3 regions of the Alteromonas sp. R7 genome follow, and region 3 is predicted to be linked to each of the others. Evidence: predicted binding sites of a transcription regulator. Region 3 holds the regulator's gene; each other region holds the start of a gene.
What was found. The regulator sigma-54, encoded in region 3, starts transcription at its own class of promoters, with help from an activator protein. The targets are predictions, from matches to a motif close to GTTGGCACGNNNNTNGNNT.
Positions count from the first base shown of each region.

Region 1: nirB (nitrite reductase large subunit NirB) is a predicted target of sigma-54. The motif match lies at 2,540-2,558, and genes of this name have one in related genera.
Region 2: AC0J2X_RS03505 (DUF3192 domain-containing protein) is a predicted target of sigma-54. The motif match lies at 4,091-4,109, and genes of this name have one in related genera.

Region 1 covers NZ_JBVTQX010000002.1:547,607-554,855, reverse strand. The annotation lists gene AC0J2X_RS05195 (hypothetical protein) at 135-422, opposite strand; gene AC0J2X_RS05190 (SulP family inorganic anion transporter) at 857-2,422, shown strand; gene nirB (nitrite reductase large subunit NirB) at 2,734-5,283, shown strand; gene nirD (nitrite reductase small subunit NirD) at 5,320-5,691, shown strand; gene AC0J2X_RS05175 (nitrate reductase) at 5,778-7,249, shown strand, end outside.
Region 2 covers NZ_JBVTQX010000002.1:155,841-163,089, forward strand. The annotation lists gene AC0J2X_RS03485 (YqcC family protein) at 1-171, opposite strand, end outside; gene AC0J2X_RS03490 (DUF3549 family protein) at 377-1,426, shown strand; gene AC0J2X_RS03495 (DUF3301 domain-containing protein) at 1,427-1,729, shown strand; gene AC0J2X_RS03500 (GNAT family N-acetyltransferase) at 2,725-3,372, opposite strand; gene AC0J2X_RS03505 (DUF3192 domain-containing protein) at 3,593-3,958, opposite strand; gene AC0J2X_RS03510 (hypothetical protein) at 4,257-4,568, shown strand; gene syd (SecY-interacting protein) at 4,628-5,170, opposite strand; gene queF (NADPH-dependent 7-cyano-7-deazaguanine reductase QueF) at 5,316-6,176, shown strand; gene AC0J2X_RS03525 (GGDEF domain-containing protein) at 6,249-7,249, shown strand, end outside.
Region 3 covers NZ_JBVTQX010000002.1:398,916-406,164, reverse strand. The annotation lists gene mgtE (magnesium transporter) at 1-127, opposite strand, end outside; gene AC0J2X_RS04585 (HPr family phosphocarrier protein) at 302-574, opposite strand; gene rapZ (RNase adapter RapZ) at 574-1,419, opposite strand; gene ptsN (PTS IIA-like nitrogen regulatory protein PtsN) at 1,504-1,947, opposite strand; gene hpf (ribosome hibernation promoting factor) at 1,961-2,248, opposite strand; gene AC0J2X_RS04565 (RNA polymerase factor sigma-54) at 2,279-3,760, opposite strand; gene lptB (LPS export ABC transporter ATP-binding protein) at 3,834-4,559, opposite strand; gene lptA (lipopolysaccharide transport periplasmic protein LptA) at 4,562-5,116, opposite strand; gene lptC (LPS export ABC transporter periplasmic protein LptC) at 5,085-5,663, opposite strand; gene kdsC (3-deoxy-manno-octulosonate-8-phosphatase KdsC) at 5,660-6,208, opposite strand; gene AC0J2X_RS04540 (KpsF/GutQ family sugar-phosphate isomerase) at 6,209-7,189, opposite strand; gene AC0J2X_RS04535 (calcium/sodium antiporter) at 7,192-7,249, opposite strand, start outside.

The sequences.
Region 1 (7,249 bases), 150 kb from region 3:
CGGCTGGAACTTTTATTTAAGGTGACTTTATAAGGGGGGACGGAAAGGTTAGCGGCGTCAAGAGGGAAGTTGATAGGGAAGAAGCTGCGCCAAAATGGTGCAGCCTCGCAAACTATGTGGTTTTGCTTTCCGGATTAGTTTCTGACTACGCGAAGAAACCAACCTACAAACAGTGATATTAAGAAACCGAAGAAGGCAATCATTGTGGTGATGGTTAGCATTTGTCCAGAAAAATCAGCATTCTCGCCAGTGTGCTCGCTAACCAGCATTCCTGATGCTTTAAAGATAAACAATGCAGCTACAGAAAATAGTAAAATAACAGCGGTCGACATGATAGTGGCTTTCCAATAAGCCTTCGGCGACATCCAATGAATAGCGCCTGCCACTAGCACGCACAAAATAGTCAGAATATAAGGTACCACTTTAACTCCTCGTTGAATAAGACTTGTGCCTTATTGCGACGTCTTACCGTAGCCCCGTATTAGAAATCGAAGCGCATTGAACGACGCGGTTAATAAAAACCATTATACGATGCCATGTACGATGCAATTTGTCAGCATTCGCTATTAAATTAAGCCCTGAGACCGTACATGAAAAATTGACAAGCTCACAGCATTAGGAAAGGGGCAAAGAGCCCTGCGCTTATCACGTAAGCGCCAAGTAGTTCGGACTGGGGCCTGTTGATCTTTGCTGCACATCAACGTTCAACAGGCCCTAGTAACAATCTATTAAAAGATTTTGCGCTACAATGGTGATAGAATCGCCGAAAAAATCTCCTACCTACTTGGTGTTCTGCTTTAACGCGGTGTACGCCATGGTGGGTTGTTGTGTTTAACATCTTAGCTTCTGAGAGAACATGTTCGATTTAATTACCAGTAAAGACAGCAACGTTAAAAACGACGTGCTATCAGGTATTACCGTGGCGCTTGCCTTGGTCCCTGAAGCCGTTGCATTCGCATTTGTGGCCGGCGTAGAACCGATGATTGGTCTTTATGCGGCTTTCATGATGGGCTTAATCACTTCCGCTATTGGTGGCCGACCAGGAATGATTTCTGGTGCTACCGGCGCCATGGCCGTTGTAATGGTGGCACTGGTTGCCCAACACGGCGTGCAGTATTTATTTGCCGCGGTTATTTTGGCTGGTTTACTGCAAATAATGTGCGGTATTTTCAAGCTCGGAAAGTTTATACGTCTGGTCCCATATCCGGTAATGCTAGGCTTCGTAAATGGTTTGGCAATTGTTATTTTCTTGGCGCAATTAGGCCAGTTCAAAGTGACCAACGCAGCCGGTGAATTACAGTGGATGGAAGGTACGCTGTTATATTGGATGTTAGGGCTTGTGGCGCTAACCATGGCCATTATCTATTTATTGCCAAAGCTAACCAAAGCTGTACCGGCGTCGCTTGTAGCGATTGTTACGGTAACCTTGTTAGTACACGGTCTTGACCTTGAAGCGCGCACTGTAATCGACTTTGTTCGCGATTTGCTACCAGCTGACCAGCGCGACACCGCGACGCTAGCGGGTGAACTTCCTAGCTTTGCTATTCCTATGGTGCCGTTCACCTGGGAAACCTTCATGATCATTTTGCCTACCTCAGTCATTCTTTGCTTGGTTGGTCTAATTGAGTCGCTTCTTACTCTTTCATTAATTGACGAAATGACAGATACCCGCGGGCGCGGCAACAAAGAGTGCGTTGGCCAAGGCGTTGCAAATACCGTAAACGGTTTCTTTGGCGGTATGGGCGGTTGCGCCATGATTGGTCAAAGTATGATTAATATTAACTCTGGTGGCCGTGGCCGCTTGTCTGGTATCACCGCGGCGGTTGTATTATTAGGCTTTATTCTATTTGCTGCTCCGCTAATTGAAATGATTCCTCTCGCTGCCCTTGTTGGCGTTATGTTCGTGGTGGTTATCGCTACATTTGAGTGGGCGTCATTCAGAATTATTCGCGGCGTAAACAAAGAAGATGCGTTCGTACTTTTCCTAGTAACAGGCGTTACCGTTATCGCTGATCTGGCTATTGCGGTTGTGGTGGGTGTTATCGTTTCAGCACTGGTGTTTGCATGGAAACACGCTCGTCATATTGAAGCGAGATCCCATATCGATAACGACGGTTGGAAAGTCTATGAGCTAGACGGCCCGCTGTTCTTTGGCTCGGTATCGCATTTCAAAGACCTGTTTGATATCGCCAACGACCCTAATGATGTAGTTATTGACTTTAAAGACTCTCGCATTTGGGATTCATCAGGTATCGATGCGCTAGATACCCTTGCTGACAAATACGAAGAGCAAGGTAAAAAGCTACACATTCGCCATATCAGTGATGAGTGTCGCTCACTGCTTCGCAAGGCCGATAAGTTTGTTGAAATTAATGTGGTTGAAGATCCTCGCTATCGCGTAGCGACGGATAAGCTGGCCTAAGTTATTTGAAAGCCTTAATGCACCAAGTAAACACAGTTTTGCGTTTGTTTGGTGCAGTTGTGAAGTCTGAATAATGCTTATTTTGTAGTAAATCAAATAAAAACAATTGTTTACGGTTTTGGCACTGAACTTGGATAGCTATAAACGTAAAGTGTGTTTTGGTGATTTGTGTCAATCGCTGAAAATTGTGTGATTTATAACACTCCGTAAAATGTGTTAGCCGACCTAAACCGTTGGCAAAATAGGCAACGAAGCCCGCATCAACGAAAGTTGAAGCGGGCTTTTTTTTGTCCCGAAAAAAGGGGAATATCATGACTTCATTGGACTCAAAAACGCAAATTGTCGTCGTAGGCAACGGCATGGTGGGGCATCATTTTGTTGAGCAGCTTCACCAAAGCGATGCCAATGTAGAAATAACCGTTTTATGCGGCGAGTCACGCCTTGCGTACGACCGCGTTTATCTGTCGTCTTTTTTTAGCGGCGCGAGTGCTGATGACTTAGCGCTAACTACACCCGCTCAGTACGCCGAGTGGGGCGTAAACGTAGTTACCAATGCCTTGGTTACCGATATAGACCGTGACAATAATAAAGTGACGACTTCTGAAGGGCAGGTGTTTAGCTACGATAAGCTTGTGTTAGCTACGGGCTCATACCCATTTGTGCCACCCATCCCTGGCAACGATCAAGAGCATTGCTTGGTGTACCGTACTATAGACGATCTACTCGCTATTGAAGCTTCAGCAGCAGTGAGCAAAGTAGGGGTTGTTGTTGGTGGTGGGCTGTTGGGTTTAGAAGCCGCTAACGCATTAAAGCAAGCCGGTCTCGACACCCACGTGGTTGAGTTTGCCCCGCAGCTTATGGCGGTTCAGCTAGACCAAGCAGGTGGTAACGTTCTTAAGGACAAAATAGAAGCATTGGGCGTTACGGTTCACACCCAAAAGGCAACGCAAACTATTGAGGCCGGTGATACCTGCCGCTATAAAATGGTGTTTGCTGACGGCACTGCACTAGAAACTGACATGATTTTATTCTCTGCCGGTATTCGACCTTCCGACCAGCTCGGCAGAAAGTCAGCGCTAACACTGGGTGAGCGCGGCGGTATTGTCATTGATAATCACTGCGTGACGTCTGACCCAAACATTTACGCTGTGGGTGAATGTGCGCTGTGGGATAACAAAATATTTGGCCTGGTAGCACCTGGCTATACCATGGCGCGCACGGCTGTAAGTCATATAACCGGCGGCGATGCCGAGTTCGCTGGCGCAGATATGAGTACCAAACTCAAGCTAATGGGTGTGGAAGTGGGCTCAATTGGCGATGCTCATGAACGCACAGTCGGTGCGCTTAGCTACACCTATTTAAATCAGCCAGAAGGCGTGTACAAAAAGCTGGTGGTAGATAGCGAGCAAAAGTACGTGCTTGGTGCTGTACTCGTTGGCGATACCAGCGACTACGACACGCTCTTACAGTATGCACTTAATAATATTGAATTACCTGAACACCCAGAAAGCCTAATTCTGCCCTCATCCGATGCCGCACCGGCGTTAGGTGCCGATGCACTACCAGACACCGCGTCTATTTGTTCATGCCTAAATGTGACAAAGGGCGATATTGTTTCAGCCATTGAAGGCGGCTGTTGTAGCGTTGGCGATGTAAAAGGCGAAACCAAAGCTAGCACAGGGTGTGGAGGTTGTGCTGCCTTACTTAAAAATGTTGTGGATAGCGAACTTGAAAAGCGCGGTGTGGAAGTATCAAAAGCCATTTGTGAGCACTTCAACCATACCCGACAAGAACTATTTCACATTGTTAAGGTAAACGGCATTCGCACCTTTGACGAGCTACTAGAGCAGCATGGTGAAGGTCTAGGGTGTGAAATTTGTAAGCCCGCTGTCGGCTCAATTTTAGCCTCGGTGTATAACGACTACATTCTTAAGGCTTCACATCTTCCTCTGCAAGACACCAACGATATCTACCTTGGCAACATGCAAAAAGATGGCACGTATTCCGTTGTACCGCGTGTACCTGGTGGCGAAATAACGCCTGAGAAGTTGATTCTGCTCGGCGAAGTGGCAAAAGAATACAACTTGTACACCAAAATCACGGGTGGTCAGCGCATTGATTTATTTGGAGCGCGCGTAGAGCACTTACCTGATATCTGGGAAAAACTGGTCGCTGGTGGTTTTGAAACCGGCCATGCTTACGCGAAGGCACTGCGTACCGTGAAATCGTGTGTGGGAAGCACATGGTGCCGCTACGGTGTTCAGGATTCTGTTGGCACTGCCATTGACTTAGAGAATCGTTACAAAGGCTTACGTGCGCCGCACAAAATTAAATTTGCCGTCTCGGGGTGTACCCGTGAGTGCGCAGAGGCCCAAAGCAAAGACATTGGCGTTATTGCTACCGAGCAAGGCTGGAACCTGTATGTTTGCGGGAATGGCGGCATGAAGCCTCGACATGCAGACCTGTTTGCCACCGACCTAGATACCGAAACCCTAATTAAGTACATCGACCGCGTGCTGATGTTTTACGTGAAAACGGCTGATCGCCTACAGCGCACATCGGTGTGGATGGACAACTTAGAAGGTGGGTTAGCTTACTTGCAAGACGTTGTGATAAACGATGCTCTTGGCATTAATAGTGAGCTTGAAGCACAGATGGATGCTGTGGTTGATGCTTATCAGTGCGAATGGAAAACCACCATTGAAAACCCTGAGTCGCGCAAGCGTTTCCGTCAATTCGTAAACAGCAATGCTAGCGACACCAATATTCAGTTTGTTTCAGAGCGAGGCCAGGTTCGCCCAGCTACTGAAGCTGAAAAAGTAGCAGGTAAAGATCAGTTCATTCCTGTCTCTATGGTATAGCCACTGGCTTATCAACCCTGTTAGGAGAATCAAATTATGTCAGCAGCGCAAAATGTAATGGCGTCAGAACCACAGCAAGTGCAATGGCACTATGTTTGTGAGACGAACGACTTAGTGACAAACAGTGGGGTTTGCGCCCTTGTCGACTCACAGCAAGTGGCAATTTTCAGTTTGAAGATAAACGGCGAAACCCAGGTTTTCGCCATTAGTAACTACGACCCTATTGGTAAAGCAAACGTACTCTATCGCGGGCTTCTAGGGTCGATAGGCGGTGCGCCTGTTGTTGCTTCGCCTCTATACAAAGAGCATTACTTTTTAGAAACCGGGCTGTGTAAAGAACACGACGATGTTTCCGTCACGGCTTACGCTGTGAAGGTAGAGGGCGAAAAGGTTTTTGTGGGCGTTTAAGCAAACTGTCTTTTTTATACGCCCACATGAATAAAGCCTTTTAGCAAAATGCATTCAAAAGCTGTGAAACCGAAAAAGGTAATGAAATGAATATGCCTACACGACAACCCGACATGATGTCTGAACAATTAAGACAAACAACATGCCCATACTGCGGCGTAGGGTGTGGTGTAGATATCAGTTGCAACGTAAGCCCGCGTGCCATAACCCTGGACACTGTTAAAGGCACGCCAGAGCATCCCGCCAATTATGGAAGATTGTGTGTTAAAGGAACAAACCTGCTTGAAACAAACGACGTAAACGGACGTTTGCTTCACCCAACCATGGCAGGTCAATCGGTGGATTGGGACACGGTCACCGATGTGATTGCGGATAAGATCACCTCTACCATTGCGCAGTATGGCGCGGATGCCGTTGCTTTTTATGTATCAGGTCAGCTTCTCACCGAAGACTATTACATTGCCAATAAGCTTATGAAAGGTTACATCGGCAGCGCCAATATCGATACGAATTCACGCCTGTGTATGTCATCAGCCGTTGCCGCGTACAAGCGTGCGTTCGGTGAAGATGTGGTGCCTTGCGATTACACCGATTTGGAATGTACAGATTTACTGGTGATCACCGGAAGTAATGCGGCGTGGGCGCATCCAGTGCTTTTTCAACGCATTCAGCGAGCAAAGCTGAAAAATCCGAATATGAAGGTCATTGTTATTGACCCACGCAAAACCGAAACCTGTACCATTGCCGATTTACACCTTCCTGTAAAACCGGGTAGCGACGTAGCCCTATTTAACGGTTTACTCAGCTATGCAAACGCACAAGGTCGAATAGACAAATCCGCCGTTGATACCTATGCCGAGGGGCTTGATGAAACGCTTAAAAGTGCAAATGCTTTAACGTTAGATGACGTTGCTGAAGTATGCGACCTGGACGTTAACAGTATTAAGGCCTTTTTTGATGCCTTCTGCAAAGCCTCTAGCGCAATTACTTTTTATTCTATGGGCGTAAACCAGTCTTCTGCTGGTGTGGATAAAGCCCAAGCCATTATCAACTGTCATTTAGCAATGGATTTAATTGCTAAAGACGGTTGTGGCCCGTTTTCAATTACTGGCCAGCCCAATGCCATGGGAGGGCGTGAAGTCGGTGGGTTAGCCAATATGCTAGCTGCACATATGGACCTTGAAAACCCTGAGCATATCAGCGCTGTTAAAACTTATTGGAATGCCCCTGTTATGCCCAAAGGGCAGGGGCTTAAAGCTGTTGATTTGTTTAATGCAATTGAGAGTGGAAAGGTAAAATTCGTTTGGATAATGGGGACTAACCCTGTTGTCAGTATGCCAAATCGCGGTCAAGTTGAACGCGCACTTTCTAAATGTGACATGGTGGTGGTGTCTGATATCGTTGAGTCTAACGATACGCTTAACTACGCGCACATTGCCCTTCCTGCCACGGGGTGGTCGGAGAAAGACGGCACGGTGACAAACTCAGAGCGCCGTATTTCACGTCAGCGCGGTATATTGCCTCCACCAGGTAGTGCAAAACACGACTGGCAAATACT
Region 2 (7,249 bases), 240 kb from region 3:
CTCAAACGCTAAACAGTCGACCGCAAAAGGAACTGCACTTTCCGTGGCATTTTTAAGTTCTTGCTCAGCAGGCATTTTCTTAGGCCAAACACCTTCTTGTTCCATAGCAGTTTCTAACTGCTCCAATGCCCTACCTAGTGCATTGTGACAGGCACTACTCACTTTACTCACAGCAACTCCGCAAAAAAACTTCTATTTCGAAGCGCGCAGTATATCAGGGGCTAAAGATCTACATAAGTCCGCGTGTCTTATCGTTGAAATTCACCTGCTGTGATACCATTATCCGTCTTTGTTGGCGGTATCTCATCGACGTGCCCCTTTAAATAGATGTGACAGCCTGGCAAATTTTGATTAAAGCAGTATTTTGGAACGAGTTATGAGCGCTAACAGTATTAATTCTATCAGCGAGTTTTTGTTACATGCAGGCACTGAATACCAGGTTTTTGATTTAGGTCGTCGCCTTGAACCCACAGATAGTCAGACTTTTCTAGAAATAGAAAACGGCAGTGCTTACGCGCCCTACCCTCGTCAGCAGCATGCGTGGTTCGGCATCGTCTTTTGGAATAAAAATGCCTCTACGCAACACTATATTTGGTTTGTGAAACTGCCGCTTGATGAGCAAGGCTTAGTGGTGGCCGCTGCAAGGAATCACTTTCTAGAGATTATTGTTGAGGCATTAGGTCAGTCGGTTGCTGAAGATACTGAAAACGCACAAACACTGCCTGACAATCCTTATTCGTTTGTTCCCAATCAATCGCAGCTTGCTCAATTTAACGCACTAGTTAAACGCACCCTAAGCCAACCTTTAAGTGAAGAGGCGCAAAAAGTTGAGGCCTACGTTCAAGCCCCGCAACTTGTTGATTGGCAGCAAATATCCATGCAAAGCGTGGCCGACTTTGTACAAAGTCTAAGCCATCACCCCAAACAAGATGTATTAGCGCAGGCAATTAAAACCAACACCTCACTTTACTCGGACGTTTTCCTTAACACTTTAATGGAAATGAGCGAAAGCGTTTCTCTGCCTGAAAATCTATTAGCGGCGTATTTAATTGAGATAGATAAAAGTGACGACATCAATTTAGCGGCGCTGAGAGGCACGTCAGAAGGTAGTTTCCACCCGACCATCAACAACAAACTACTCGAATTATTAAAAAGCGAAAAGTCGCAGAGACTTGATATTTTAAGCGTTATTGCAGCACGTCATTTCGAGCAAATGGAACCACTACTGCTTAGTGCCTTTTTAGAGCATGCAGCAAACGTTGATGAAAAAGAGGGTCATAAGGGCGCATTATTCGCAGGGTTCTTTTCAGATTTAGTACAAGTCCCGAAGTTACGCAGACAAGTGCTAACACTCCTGCATTCCAAAGCCAACCCTCAGATTCTCACCAATGCATTTCAACAATTGTTTGCACAAGCGAGAAAGTAAATGACGTTACTTGAGTTAGTGGTGTGGATGGTTATTGGGTTTACTGGCTATCAGTTTTGGCGCATACGGGCTATTTCTGAACGAACAAACGCTTACCTAAAACAATACTGCGATAAACATGGTTTGCAGTTGTTGAGCGTGGCAAGAGCAAAAACTCGGTTCTCGTTTAAATATGGTAAGCCAGACTGGCACAGTGTATTCAACTTTGAGTTCTCGAGTAATGGTGAGGACCGATATACTGGGGAAGTTGAATTAATAGGTGTAAGGGTTATGCGAACAGAGGTGCCGCCGCATAGGGTTTAAGCTTCTATGTCGAAGAGCGTGAGCGGCTCTTAATTCACCATTCAGGTCAGGTTTTACATAACAAGTGCACACGGATTGGTAATAACAACGCAAAAAAAAGGGGAACCTAGCGGCTCCCCTTTTTCCTGGAATTTTGAGTATCCTTCTCCGCGATCCTTTGCGACTAAAATCTTCCCGATTAAAATCCGTATACGCCCCTTTCCATCTACTCTCGCGCCTTCCTGTGCGAGCTACACATCCATGCGTAGGTCCCTTTCCTTTTATCCTAATTTACTGTACATCCTTCATACAGTGTTCCTCTTCCTGAGGCTGTCCTTGTCAGACTCCGCTGACGTTCCCTTCCCTCATTCCATTATTTGCTGTACATCCTGCTACAGCTTTGCCAATCCTTTAGCATGTCCTTCTTTCGTCCTTGGTTTGCTCGTCCATGCAAACTAGAAATTCCTTAATGGCTATCCTGCCGTTGGCTTCTTGCCTCTAGCTCCTTGCTAGCTCTCGTCCATTTTTCCCTGCTACATCCTGTATGCGAAGTCCTTTCACATTTTACGTCCCTGAATCCCTTTATATCCTTTAAAATCCGTTTCTAACATCCTGTTAATGCAGTGTCCTATCTGCTTTCCTTTCCCTTTCCCCACTGCCTTGTGGGAGTCTCATCCTTAAGTTGTCCTAACTTATTCCGTTGATGATCCTTGACTCAATCCGTGACTCGTCGTGTTTCCTTGTGACATGTTCATAGTATCCCTTCCAATTATTACCGCCATATTGAATTACAGAGATTTAAGAAAGATTCTTGTACGACTTTTGACTAATTTTTAAAAACTTCAATATAATCAATAGCTTTATACTTTAGTATAAATTAACCTTTCATCATTTAGGTAAGATCACTCACAGCGTTTGTAGGAAATGTCTTACAAACGCTGTAGTAAATTTGGAGTAAAGATTGGAACTGCAACTGGTGAGGTTTTGGTAGGAGTATCACATCGAATAAAAAAACATCATTTTAGCCTGAACATTACCTCACCGTTCACATGAGAAAGGCTTAGTTGTCCTACAACCTGATAATTGTCATCGTTAAAGAAAGCGCGATGTTTTTCTATGGTCACGAACACCGAAACACCCTCACTTTTTTCATCTTCCTCTACCACGCTATCAATAGCGCCAAGTAATATATGCCCAAGCCCATGATGTTGATAATCTGGATGCACTGCGATGAAACTCAGCATGTGGAAGTTATCGGCGGGAACTAATGCTCGCACTTTTTCTTCTTTCTCTAGCATTTGCTTTGTACCGAACAAACCTGCCGTTAAAAGCATCCGCAATCTCCAGTGCCAGTAACGTCCTGAACCAAATGCTGCATCGGGCGCGGTCAAGCATGCAACGGCAATAAGCCGCTCATCATCGAACAGGCCAATCATCGGCTGCTCTGCAACCCAAAATGCATTGAGCTCTTCACGGATAGCTGACCGTAGACGGCTTTCATAACCTTCTTTTTCTGCTTGGAAAATGTCAATGAACAATGGGTCATCTACATACGCATTGTAAAGAATAGAGGCGGCAACTTTAAGATCATCTACAGATAGATAGATGGCTTTAACCGTGTCTTGCAAGGGGGCTATTGCATTATTAATAGCATCAGTATTCATCAGGGGCTCCTTGTACGCAAAGTTATACAGCTGCTTTTACCCATTTAAATAAAATGGGAGAAGTGGACACTACCGCACAACTTTTATCATTGCGCCAACCACCCACTTAAACTGATTAAACTTTAGCCTACGCGAAAAACCCCTGCATGTTAACTTTTTATTAACATTTAAAAACAGTTAGTAATGCCTACTTTCGTAATCAATTACCAACTAACGATTGTTAGTGCATTAAGCTATAAGCACTGTCACCCCAGCCAACTAAATTTCCATTTCTGAAAACCAACGGCGTACACTCGTCTTTTGTGGTGATACCATCGCCCATCGTTTTTTGAGTTCGGTAGTAAAGTACGCGATATGTGCCGTCTTGCTTTTCGAACAGTTCGTTGAAATCCGCAACGCCCATTTTTCTCAATACACTTTCGTAAGTTGTCCCTGTTTCAAGATTCGCGATGTGTTTACGATTGTTAAACTCTCTGTCTTCCCAATCAGCACCATAGTGACTATCTGAACCGCCACCTACTGATACGACACAACCTGAAAGCAAAACTGAAGATGCCAAAGCTACTGAAAGAAGAACCGTTTTCATGTGAATTCCTTAATTATGTGTGTTGTTTTTATTCGATACTACGCCTACTTTGTGAACCGACACTGAATAGACATAAATGCGCTAACGTAAGAACCACTGCGTTTATGCGTGATAATGTAAGTTATGATTGGTAAACAAGATTAAGGCCAAAAATTAAATCATTGATTTTTATACCAATCTTAATAACACCAATCTACGAAGGCTTTGAAAAATAGTGAAATCAGTAACTTATTAGTGAAATTGACTACGTAGACAGGCTACACTGCTAATATTCATGACTTTCAACCATTTTCGTATTATGAGTAACGCTAACCTGCAGCAACTTCACGTTTTGTGCCTTCAAATGCATAAAGAAGGAAAAACACCGTCCGTAGGCATTTTACGTGCAAAAGCTCCCTTTAAGGTATCGGTAACCGAAGCTATTGAAGCGATTAAGCGATTTAACGCACACAAACCTAAGTTAGAGGTATCTAAGGACGAAAACGTAGCACAACATAATCCTGTCGCCACAACTGATGAATTAGGCAATTTGCATGCACGGGTAGAGTCATTAGAAAAAGAAGTGGCGGAGTTAAAGCGGACGCTACATCAAATTATTAACGCCCAATAGCTTTTAGTCTTGCAGGCCGGTAATTTTAGGTCTGATTGACGTCAGTCAACGCATTAACGTTATATAGCAGGTGTAAGCTGCTCAATAAACACCGCAAGAGATGGCGCAAGAATTTTGGCAGGCTCTCTGCCAACCTGCTCGAGTGCCACTTCGCCACTTTCGTTGACAACGGTTAAAATAAAATCATCTTCGTCAGTTAAACCAAAAAACAATGTTGGCGCTTGCCTAAGTCTTTGCTTCATCAACAAATGCCCAATCAAGTTTTGCTGTAATCTTTCAAAATCTTCGGTATTGAAAACTTGAAGCAATTCACAGTGACCTTGCGGGGCGTTAGCCTTTAAATTATCGCTGTAGTAACGAGTAAAATACTCGCAGTAGTCAGGATTTAGCTTTAGCGATAATGCCTCTTCAACATTACTGAAAGACTGCACAGGCGATTGAAGCGTAGGAGACCATCTTACAAGCTCACCGTCTTGCGCCGTCGTCTCATAGCACGGCGAGGGCCACTCGCTATCAAATGCTATCTTGAGTCCCTCGGCCTCGGCCTGTTCGACATAAGATGATACAAATTTATCTAATTGTGCTGAAATTGTTAGAGCCATTATGACGTTACCTGCGTATTTTTGGGGTACACTATACAACTAAACAGTTAAGTCAATACTAGGGTTAATTCTACTGCGCCGTAAGACTGTGTGCCGCTGTGCAGTTCAACAATTTAAATCCCGCGTAGATACATAAAAGGTTCTTATGTCGACGGACAACTCACCTCAAAAAATTACTATCTCTGCACCTGATGACCTCTCTTTGGGTAAACAGGTTGACTATGAATTTGAATATAATCCTGGCTTGTTGCAAGGCGTGCCGCGCAGTTTAAGTCGTGATACGTTAAACTTGGCTGGCTCAGGTTTACCTTTTGATGGTATCGACACTTGGACAGGATACGAACTTTCTTGGCTAAATTTAAAGGGTAAACCTAATGTGGCAATTTTAGAATGCCACGTTCCTATTACCTCAAAGAACCTAATCGAATCAAAATCATTTAAGCTATATTTGAATAGCTTCAACCAAACAAAATTCGCTTCAGCAGAGGACGTACGACAAGTGCTTCAAGCGGATTTGTCAGCGTGCGCAGGAGAGCCTGTCGAGGTAAAGCTAATTCTTCCAGAGCAGTTTTCTTCGCTACAATTCCAAGAATTTAACGGAACCTTGTTAGATAGTCTGGATGTAGAAATCGATCAATATTCCCCTAATACTCAATATTTGACTGTTGCGAAAAATGAAACAGGAATTCAAGAGACGCTTGTTTCTCATTTACTTAAATCTAATTGTTTAATCACAAGTCAGCCAGATTGGGCTAGTATTCAAATAAGGTATGAAGGAAAAGCTATTGAACACGAAGGGCTTTTGAAATATCTAATTAGCTTTAGGCAACACAACGAGTTTCATGAGCAATGCGTTGAGCGCATTTACAACGACATCATGCAGCATTGTCAGCCAGATAAGTTAACCGTTTGTGCGCGTTACACACGACGAGGGGGTTTAGATATCAACCCTTTCCGTTCAAATTACGAAGCGCCTTATGCTAATCATCGTCAAGCACGTCAGTAATATAACGGTGAAGTACCTACCAACGCTACCTAAGCCGCGGCAGTAATAGCGAATTAGAACAAAGACGAGATTATGGAAGCAAAACAACTACAAACCCTAAAACAAAATAACGCGCTTCTTTGTCAGTTTATTGTGAAACTCTCAGCATTTTATGAGGGCTTCTCGGATAAGATCGATACTGAACTTAAGGTGTTACGAGGCCACCTTTCTGGCACACCTAATTTTAGTCTTGCCGCTGTGAGCATAGAGAAACTCAACAAATCACTTCAGCATCAAGAAATAACGCTTAGAAAATACAGTGTTGATACTGTTTCATCGCTAGAAGATGCAATGAAACAACTACAGAAAATTGTATTTGAAGATACTGAATTAAAAGGGTTAACCACGCAGGAATTGATTAAGCTAAATCAACCTGTAGGTGATATCTTCAGTATTTATAAACTTTACTCAAAAGCCATTGCGCTTCACCGCATTGCGCTTAACAAGGAAATGGTTGGACTTGAGCCATCTGAAACCACAGAAACTAAGTCCACCAACAATGAAAGCACATCGGCTCGTTCGATTAAAGATGATAACCCTCACTACCGTTCTATTTTGGTTGAGCTTAATCACCTTATTGCTTCTTATGCGCAAAAAAAACCTAACGATCAGCAACTCAATGATATAAAGCAACGTCTTGATGAAGGCATGGATGAAGACCAGCTGCTTAAAAGCTGCGTTGTAATTTTGCGCATGATCGTTCAAGACGCTATGTCAGAGGCGAGCTTAACAGGAAAAGTGATTCATAGTCTGCACCGTTCATTAGGTGAAGTGAGTAGCGACGTCAGCAATACGATCCAAGGCAGCCAAGCCCAGTTCGAGCAGCGCCAAGCTGGTAATGAGCAACTTAAACGTGACATTATTCACATTGAAGAAGCCGTATCGGAAAGCAGTTCTCTAGAAGCACTTAAAGAGCAGACACAGTTTCGCGTAGAAAAGCTTGTGACTACGTTAAGCGAGCAACAAAGCAACGACCAACAAGGTCAAGAAGCGCTAATGGCACTGCTCTCCTCTATGCAATCGCGAATAGATAC
Region 3 (7,249 bases):
GGGCGACGTCTGAAGGCGGTAATTCAAGCAGAAGCTTACGTACAGATACGAATTGACCGTTGGTCAACGCAGCGTTGAGTGCGCGTAACTGAGTTTGTACGTATTTAGAAACAAGCGCTTCTGCCATAAGGCGTTATTCCTACAAGCTAAAAGATGAACAATGCAGGCCATAGAGCCTAAGTGGGCGTAGAATATCGCAATTATGATGAGTCTGTCATGATAATTGCGTAGGTTTTGCGCAGGATTTTAAGATAACTGCGCTAAGTGTTGATTAATTGGTCAATGGATTGGGCAAGTAAGACTATTCGTCTTCGTTAAATCTGCCCTCAATAAGCTCTTCAATAGCTGCAAGTGCATCAACAGCATCAATGCCGTCCACAATCACGTCTACCTGTTCACCTTGATGGCTTTCAAGCATCATTAATCCCAATACACTGCTTGCGTCTGCTTCTTTATCGCCTTTTTTTAAGATGATTTTAGCGTCGAATTGATTAGCCAGTTTAACCAGTTGGGTCGCCGCTCTTGCATGCAACCCTAACTTATTGACGATAGTTAGCGTTTTTTGAATAGTCATTACTGATTCAGCTCTCTATGACGAATTTGAACATCAGGGTGTATTTCACTGAAGGTTTTCGACAGGGTCTGTGCGATATAAACCGAACGGTGTTGGCCACCAGTACAGCCAATCGCTACGGTTACGTAACTTCTGTTATTGCGCTCTAAATGAGGCAGCCATGTCGTTATTAAATTCTGAATTTGCCAAATGAACTTGGTCACTACAGGCTGCGACCCCAAAAATACTTCTACTGGTGCATCTAATCCGGTCAGATGTTTAAGGTCGGGCTCCCAGTGGGGGTTAGGTAAAAAGCGGGCATCAAAAACGTAATCCGCATCTTTAGGAATACCGTGCTTAAAGCCAAACGACTCGAACACAAGCACAAGGCGTGAGCTTTTCTTACCCAAGATACGCTCTCGAATTAACTCTGCCAGTTGGTGAATGGTAAGCTTATCAGTGTCTAAATATAAATCTGCGCGTTCTGCAATAGGAGCAAGTAGGGCAGACTCGGCTTTAATGGCTTCTGAAAGCGACTTATTGAGCTTGGCAAGAGGGTGAAGACGACGTGTTTCGCTAAAACGCTTAACCAGTACATCATCGCTCGCGTCAATGTAAACAATGGTCATCGACCACGAAGAAGGCAGGTAGTCTAAAATTTCTACCAAATCGTCAGGATTTTTAGGTAAGTTTCTCACATCGATACTTACCGCAACCTGATCGTACTCGTCAACAACTGTATGGGTTAAGGTGGGAAGTAAGTTTACCGGGATATTATCAACACAGTAATAACCTAAATCTTCCAATGCGCGAAGTGCGACAGACTTACCAGACCCCGAACGACCACTGATTATTATCAGCTTCACCTACTTTCTCCCTAATACTCTGGTTTTATCACATACGCGTTGTTGAATTAGGCGCCTACTAAACGGTTAATAGGCGCTTAATGTTTAACTTAATGCAGATAGAATATCGTCGCTTGTCGTTGCGCGACGTATTGCTTTAATCGTTTCTTTGTCGCTTAGTTTACCAGCCACGGTGGCCAGCGTTTGAAGGTGTCCTTCGGTCTGTTCCTCGGGAACGAGTAGCGCAAAAAAGATGTCTACGGGTTTCTCGTCAAGGGCGTCGAAGTCGATTGCTGGCGTGCTGGTTACAACAATGGCGATCACTTTTTCAAGGCCCGGCAGGCGTCCGTGGGGCAAGGCGATACCATTACCAATGCCTGTACTACCCATACGCTCTCGAGCCATCAAACTGTTGAGTACCGTTGCCTGATCAATGTTCTCGTTTTGCTTGGCAGCGATATCAGCGATGATCTCAAGAATTCGCTTTTTACTATTACACTGAACCGCACACTCGGTGCGGTCCAGACTTACGATGGCTTGTATATCCATGCTTAATTAACTACTAATGTTTTTTCAGTTTTTCCTTATGCTTGATTACCTGCCGGTCGAGTTTATCAACCATGCTGTCAATCGCCGCATACATGTCGGTATTTTCTGAGGATGCGAATACTTCAGCGCCACTTAAATGAACGGTCGCTTCGGCTTTTTGATTTAATTTTTCAACGTTCAGGATGACATGCACATTAGAAATGTGATCAAAGTGACGTTCAAGTTTGCTGAACTTCGTATCGACATAATTACGCAAAGAGTCGGTGATTTCGACATGATGACCAGTAAGGTTGATTTGCATATTTCGTCTTCCTTATATTATTAAGCCCGATTAAATAAGGCTTTTGCGTTGGTTCGACGGCGGGATCGACAACGATTCCCGGTACTTTGCTATTGTTCGCCGGGCAACTTTAATGCCTTGTTCGGCCAACAATGAAGCAATCTTGCTATCACTTAGCGGCTTGCTAGGCTTTTCAGCGGCCACTAATTTCTTGATCAATGCACGAATCGCTGTAGATGAACATTCACCACCAGACTCTGTTGCAACGTGGCTTGAGAAGAAATACTTCAATTCGAAGATTCCACGTGGCGTATGCATGTACTTTTGCGTTGTCACTCGCGAAATAGTGGATTCGTGCATATCTACCATTTCTGCGACATCATTTAGCACCATTGGTTTCATCATTTCCGGACCGTGCTCAAAAAAGCCCATTTGCTGCTGCACAATGCAGTTTGCAACCTTCATTAAGGTTTCGTTACGAGATTCAAGGCTCTTTATGAACCACTTAGCCTCTTGCATGTGTGAGCGGATGAATTGTGAATCGCTACTATTCTTGGCACGGCGACTCATTGCAGCGTATTGTTGATTTACGCTTAACTTAGGCAGACTGTCGGGGTTCAGCTCAACCACCCAACGGCCATTTTTCTTGGTTACTGAGACATCAGGAATAACGTACTCAGGCTCTTTAGTAACTAAAGCACTACCTGGGCGAGGATTCAAGGTTTGCAGTAAACGCATTGCCTCGCGTAGCTGATCTTCTTTCAATCGGCTTTTACGCATAAGCGTACGATAGTCTTTGCTGCTCAGTAAGTCAGAGTACTCTTCAATCAGTTGCTTGGCTTCAGCAAGCCACGGTGTGTCTTCTGAAAACTGGCGCAATTGCACCATCAAACATTCTTGTGGAGAGCGTGAGCCAGAACCAATAGGGTCGAACATCTGAATGCGCTTAAGCACACATTCTATTTCGTCCATTTCAATCGGCTCTTCCATATCATCATCGTTAACCGCTTCTAAAATATCATCAAGGGTAACGGTTAAATAACCTGACTCGTCAATAGAGTCGATGATTGCTGTAGCGATTGCGCGATCGGTATCCGAGAAGTGGGTAAGGCGCATTTGCCAAAGAAGGTGCTCTTGAATATCTTCAGTAGTCTCACCTTGGAAGATTTGCTCGTCGTCATTGGATGGACCCGGAGCTGGCGAAGATGAAGCAGAGTAGTATTCGTCCCATGTGCTGTCGATTGGCAGCTCATCGGGAAGATCGTTTTTCTCAAGTGCATCGCCGGCTTCTAGTGTGTCACTAGATGCAGAAGCAGTGGCCTCAGAGCCGCTGTCATCGTTGTCGATATTGTTCTTTTCTAGTTGCGGCTCGTCGTTACCTTCTTCAACTTCTAATAGCGGATTAGAATCGAGCGCTTCTTGGATCTCTTGTTGAAGATCAAGTGTAGAAAGCTGCAGCAGTTTAATGGCCTGCTGAAGCTGTGGTGTCATGGTAAGTTGTTGGCTAAATTTTAGCTGTAAAGATGGTTTCATCTACGTCTTATTTAAATGCTCTAAATTGAATATACCAGAGCGAAACTGAAAAATGGCAATTCGGTTACATTAACTATAGCCTGAATTGTTCGCCTAGGTATACATCCCTTACTTTTTGATTACTTAAAACCTGTTCCGCCGTTCCTTGCGCAATAAGCTCGCCATGACTCACAATGTACGCCTTTTCACAAACATCCAATGTCTCTCGTACGTTATGGTCTGTGATAAGGATTCCAATACCCCTATCGCGAAGATGTTGTATTATCTTCTTTATATCATTAACTGATATTGGATCAACACCAGCAAATGGTTCGTCTAACAAAATAAATTGCGGTTTTGCTGCCAGAGCGCGGGCAATCTCAACGCGACGGCGTTCGCCCCCTGACAAACTCATTCCCGTACTATTACGTATATGGTTAATATTAAATTCATCAAGTAGCGCATCAGCTTCTTCTTCTTGCTGTTGTGAATTTAAATCTTTACGGGTTTGCAAAATGGCCATGATATTTTCATGCACTGTGAGCTTTCTGAAAATAGAGGCTTCCTGCGGTAGGTAGCCAATTCCGCGGCGTGCGCGCTCGTGCATGGGCTGATGAGTTAGCTCATTGTCGTCGATTTCAATCTTGCCTTTATCCAGATTCACTAAACCAACAATCATGTAGAATGTGGTGGTCTTACCAGCGCCATTTGGGCCAAGAAGACCAACAATTTGACCCGTTGAGACAGACAGACTTACATCTCGAACAACCTGTCTTGACTTGTAAGCCTTAGCAAGATTTTTAGCGCTCAAAGTTGCCATTGCTATTCATTGCCCTCGTTGTCTTTTTTGTCTTTCTTAGACGAAGTTTTGCGAATGGTCTCAGGTGTGAATACTGTGGTCACTCGACCCTCACCATCCTTACCTGCGCCGCCAGTCGCTAGCAATTGCTCGGTAATCATATCGAACGTGATGTTGTCACCCTGTACTTTACTGGTGTCTTGTTTCAACTCTGCGTTTCCAGCAAGAGAAATCGTTCGGTTCACCACTTCATAGCGTATTTCATTAGCTTTTGCCGAAACTGGCGTGCCGTCTTCCAATTGCTGGGAATAGCTTGCAGGCTTTCCTCTAGCAATAAATATTTCACGACCACCACCGTCAGTGGCAATTACTTCCACTTCGTCAGCTTCAATAACCAAAGAGCCTTGAGTTATGAGTACGTCGTCTTTGTACAACGCGGTTTTATTTTTACCGTCGATAAACTGGGTGTTCGAGCCTATTTTTATGGGCTGCGAAAAATCATCTTCACTGGCGTGTACCGCACCGCTAGCGATGGCAAGCAATAAACTAGTTGCTAGGGGAATAAGTGGTTTGTACATGATCTAAAAGCTCGTATTCTTGTGTGCGTAAATTCGCGTTAAACCCATTACTTAAAATGACATATTGGGTGCCCAGTATTTCAACGGGTTGGTCAGATGTCATTTGCTTGGTTTCTAAATTAATTTGAATGTACTCGGTCGATATACTTCTGACAAAGTCATCGCCAGTTTGGTTCTCAATATTAACTTGGTTTTCCAGCTGGATTAGCTCGTTATTGTATAGTGTACCTTCATCAGCGGTTACCACCCATGGTGATGACGCGTTTTCTGTATAAAGGGTGTATTTAGGTTGCTGAAACAATACAAAGCCAAGCTGGTCGTAATGCTCCATCGACTCTGCAAATACTTTGTGATTTAACTCACCGTCTTGATTGTACAGCGTAGTGGTTAGATTTTTTGCTTTGTAGGCGGGCTTTAGCGCATCGTTTTCACGATTCCCCTGCGTTTCAGGCTGCTCTTCCATCCACGTAGGGATGTACATCAGCATCGCCAGAATAAATAGCGCCGATATACTTAATCCTAAGCGATTAAAGCCAAACAGGCTCATACACTAGCTCCAAAAATCTCATTTGCTACCCCTTTGGCCTGCAAAATGGTATCCGATATTTCTCGGACCGCGCCAAACCCTCCGGGAAGGGTCGTAATCCAGTTTGCTTGTTTTGCTACGTAAGGATGGGCATCGGCAACCGCAATTTTAACCGCAACGTGCTTGTACATACCCGTATCTGGCATGTCATCACCTACCGCAGCCACTTCGTCAGTGTTTAACTCAAGGTGCTTCATCAGGTCGCTAAGCGCGTCTGCTTTATTCTCTTCGCCTTGAATTATATGTGCAACATTCAGTGCCTTCATTCTATTTTCAACAATGGCAGAGCGACGTCCAGTAATAACCGCGACATTCACTCCATTGCTCACTAGCGCTTTTACACCATATCCATCACGGGTATGGAATGCTTTAAGTTCTTCACCGTCGTTACCTAAGTAAATTCGACCATCTGAGAACACACCATCAACGTCGCATACCAGCAACTTTATCTTGGCTAGTTTTGCGAAAAGCGAGTCATTTATTTCCGTGTATAAGGTGGTTGTCATTTAAAGCACTCCTGCTTTTAATAGCATATGCATGTTAAAGGCCCCAACAGGTTTGCGCTTATCGTCAGTAACCATTAACGCACTAATTTTATGGGTTTCCATCAAATTCAGGGCTTCTACAGCCAGCTGACCTGCGGTGGTAGTCTTGCCGCCTTTAGTCATTACTTCTTCTACTGTCGCACTGTGTACGTCTACGCGGGCATCGAGAATTCGTCGTAGGTCGCCATCCGTAAAGACGCCTGTCAGCGTACCGTCTGCCGCTATCACGCCTGTCATACCCAGTCCCTTTTTAGATATTTCCAGCAGTGCGTCAGCAACAGAAGCACTGGCATGGACAAGGGGGATATCACTGCCGCTTTGCATTATATCGCTAACTTTAAGCAGAAGTTTTCTGCCTAAACTACCGCCTGGGTGCGAAAGCGCAAAGTCATCTGAGGTGAAACCTTTTTGGTCGAGCAGTGCTACCGCAAGCGCATCACCCATAACCAGTGTGGCGGTTGTGCTTGACGTAGGAGCAAGACCTAGCGAACACGCTTCTTTTTCAACGCTGATATCAAGTACGACATCTGCGTGTTGCCCTAATGAACTGGAAGCACTGTTGGTCATGGCGACCACCTGTATGCCTAAGCGCTTAACTACGGGCAATAAGTTAACGAGCTCGTTAGTCTCGCCAGAATTAGAGATGGCGAGTAAGACATCGCCTTTGCTTAGCATGCCCAAGTCGCCATGGTTGGCTTCACCAGGGTGCATGAAAAATGCAGGAGTACCTGTACTGGCAAGCGTAGCGGCAATTTTATTTCCGATATGCCCAGACTTTCCCATACCACTCACGACAACTTTACCCTTGCAGGCAAAGAGAATATTACAGGCAGCGATAAATTCATTGTTTAAGCGCTCTGCCAGATTAGCAATAGCCTGTGTTTCAATTTCAATAACGCGCTTCGCTGAGTCGATATAGTTCATCTGAGTTTGTGTATTCATGATTATCCGAATAGCCAGAATTGATAGCCGATAAAGCAAGCCAGAAGTATGAATCCATTT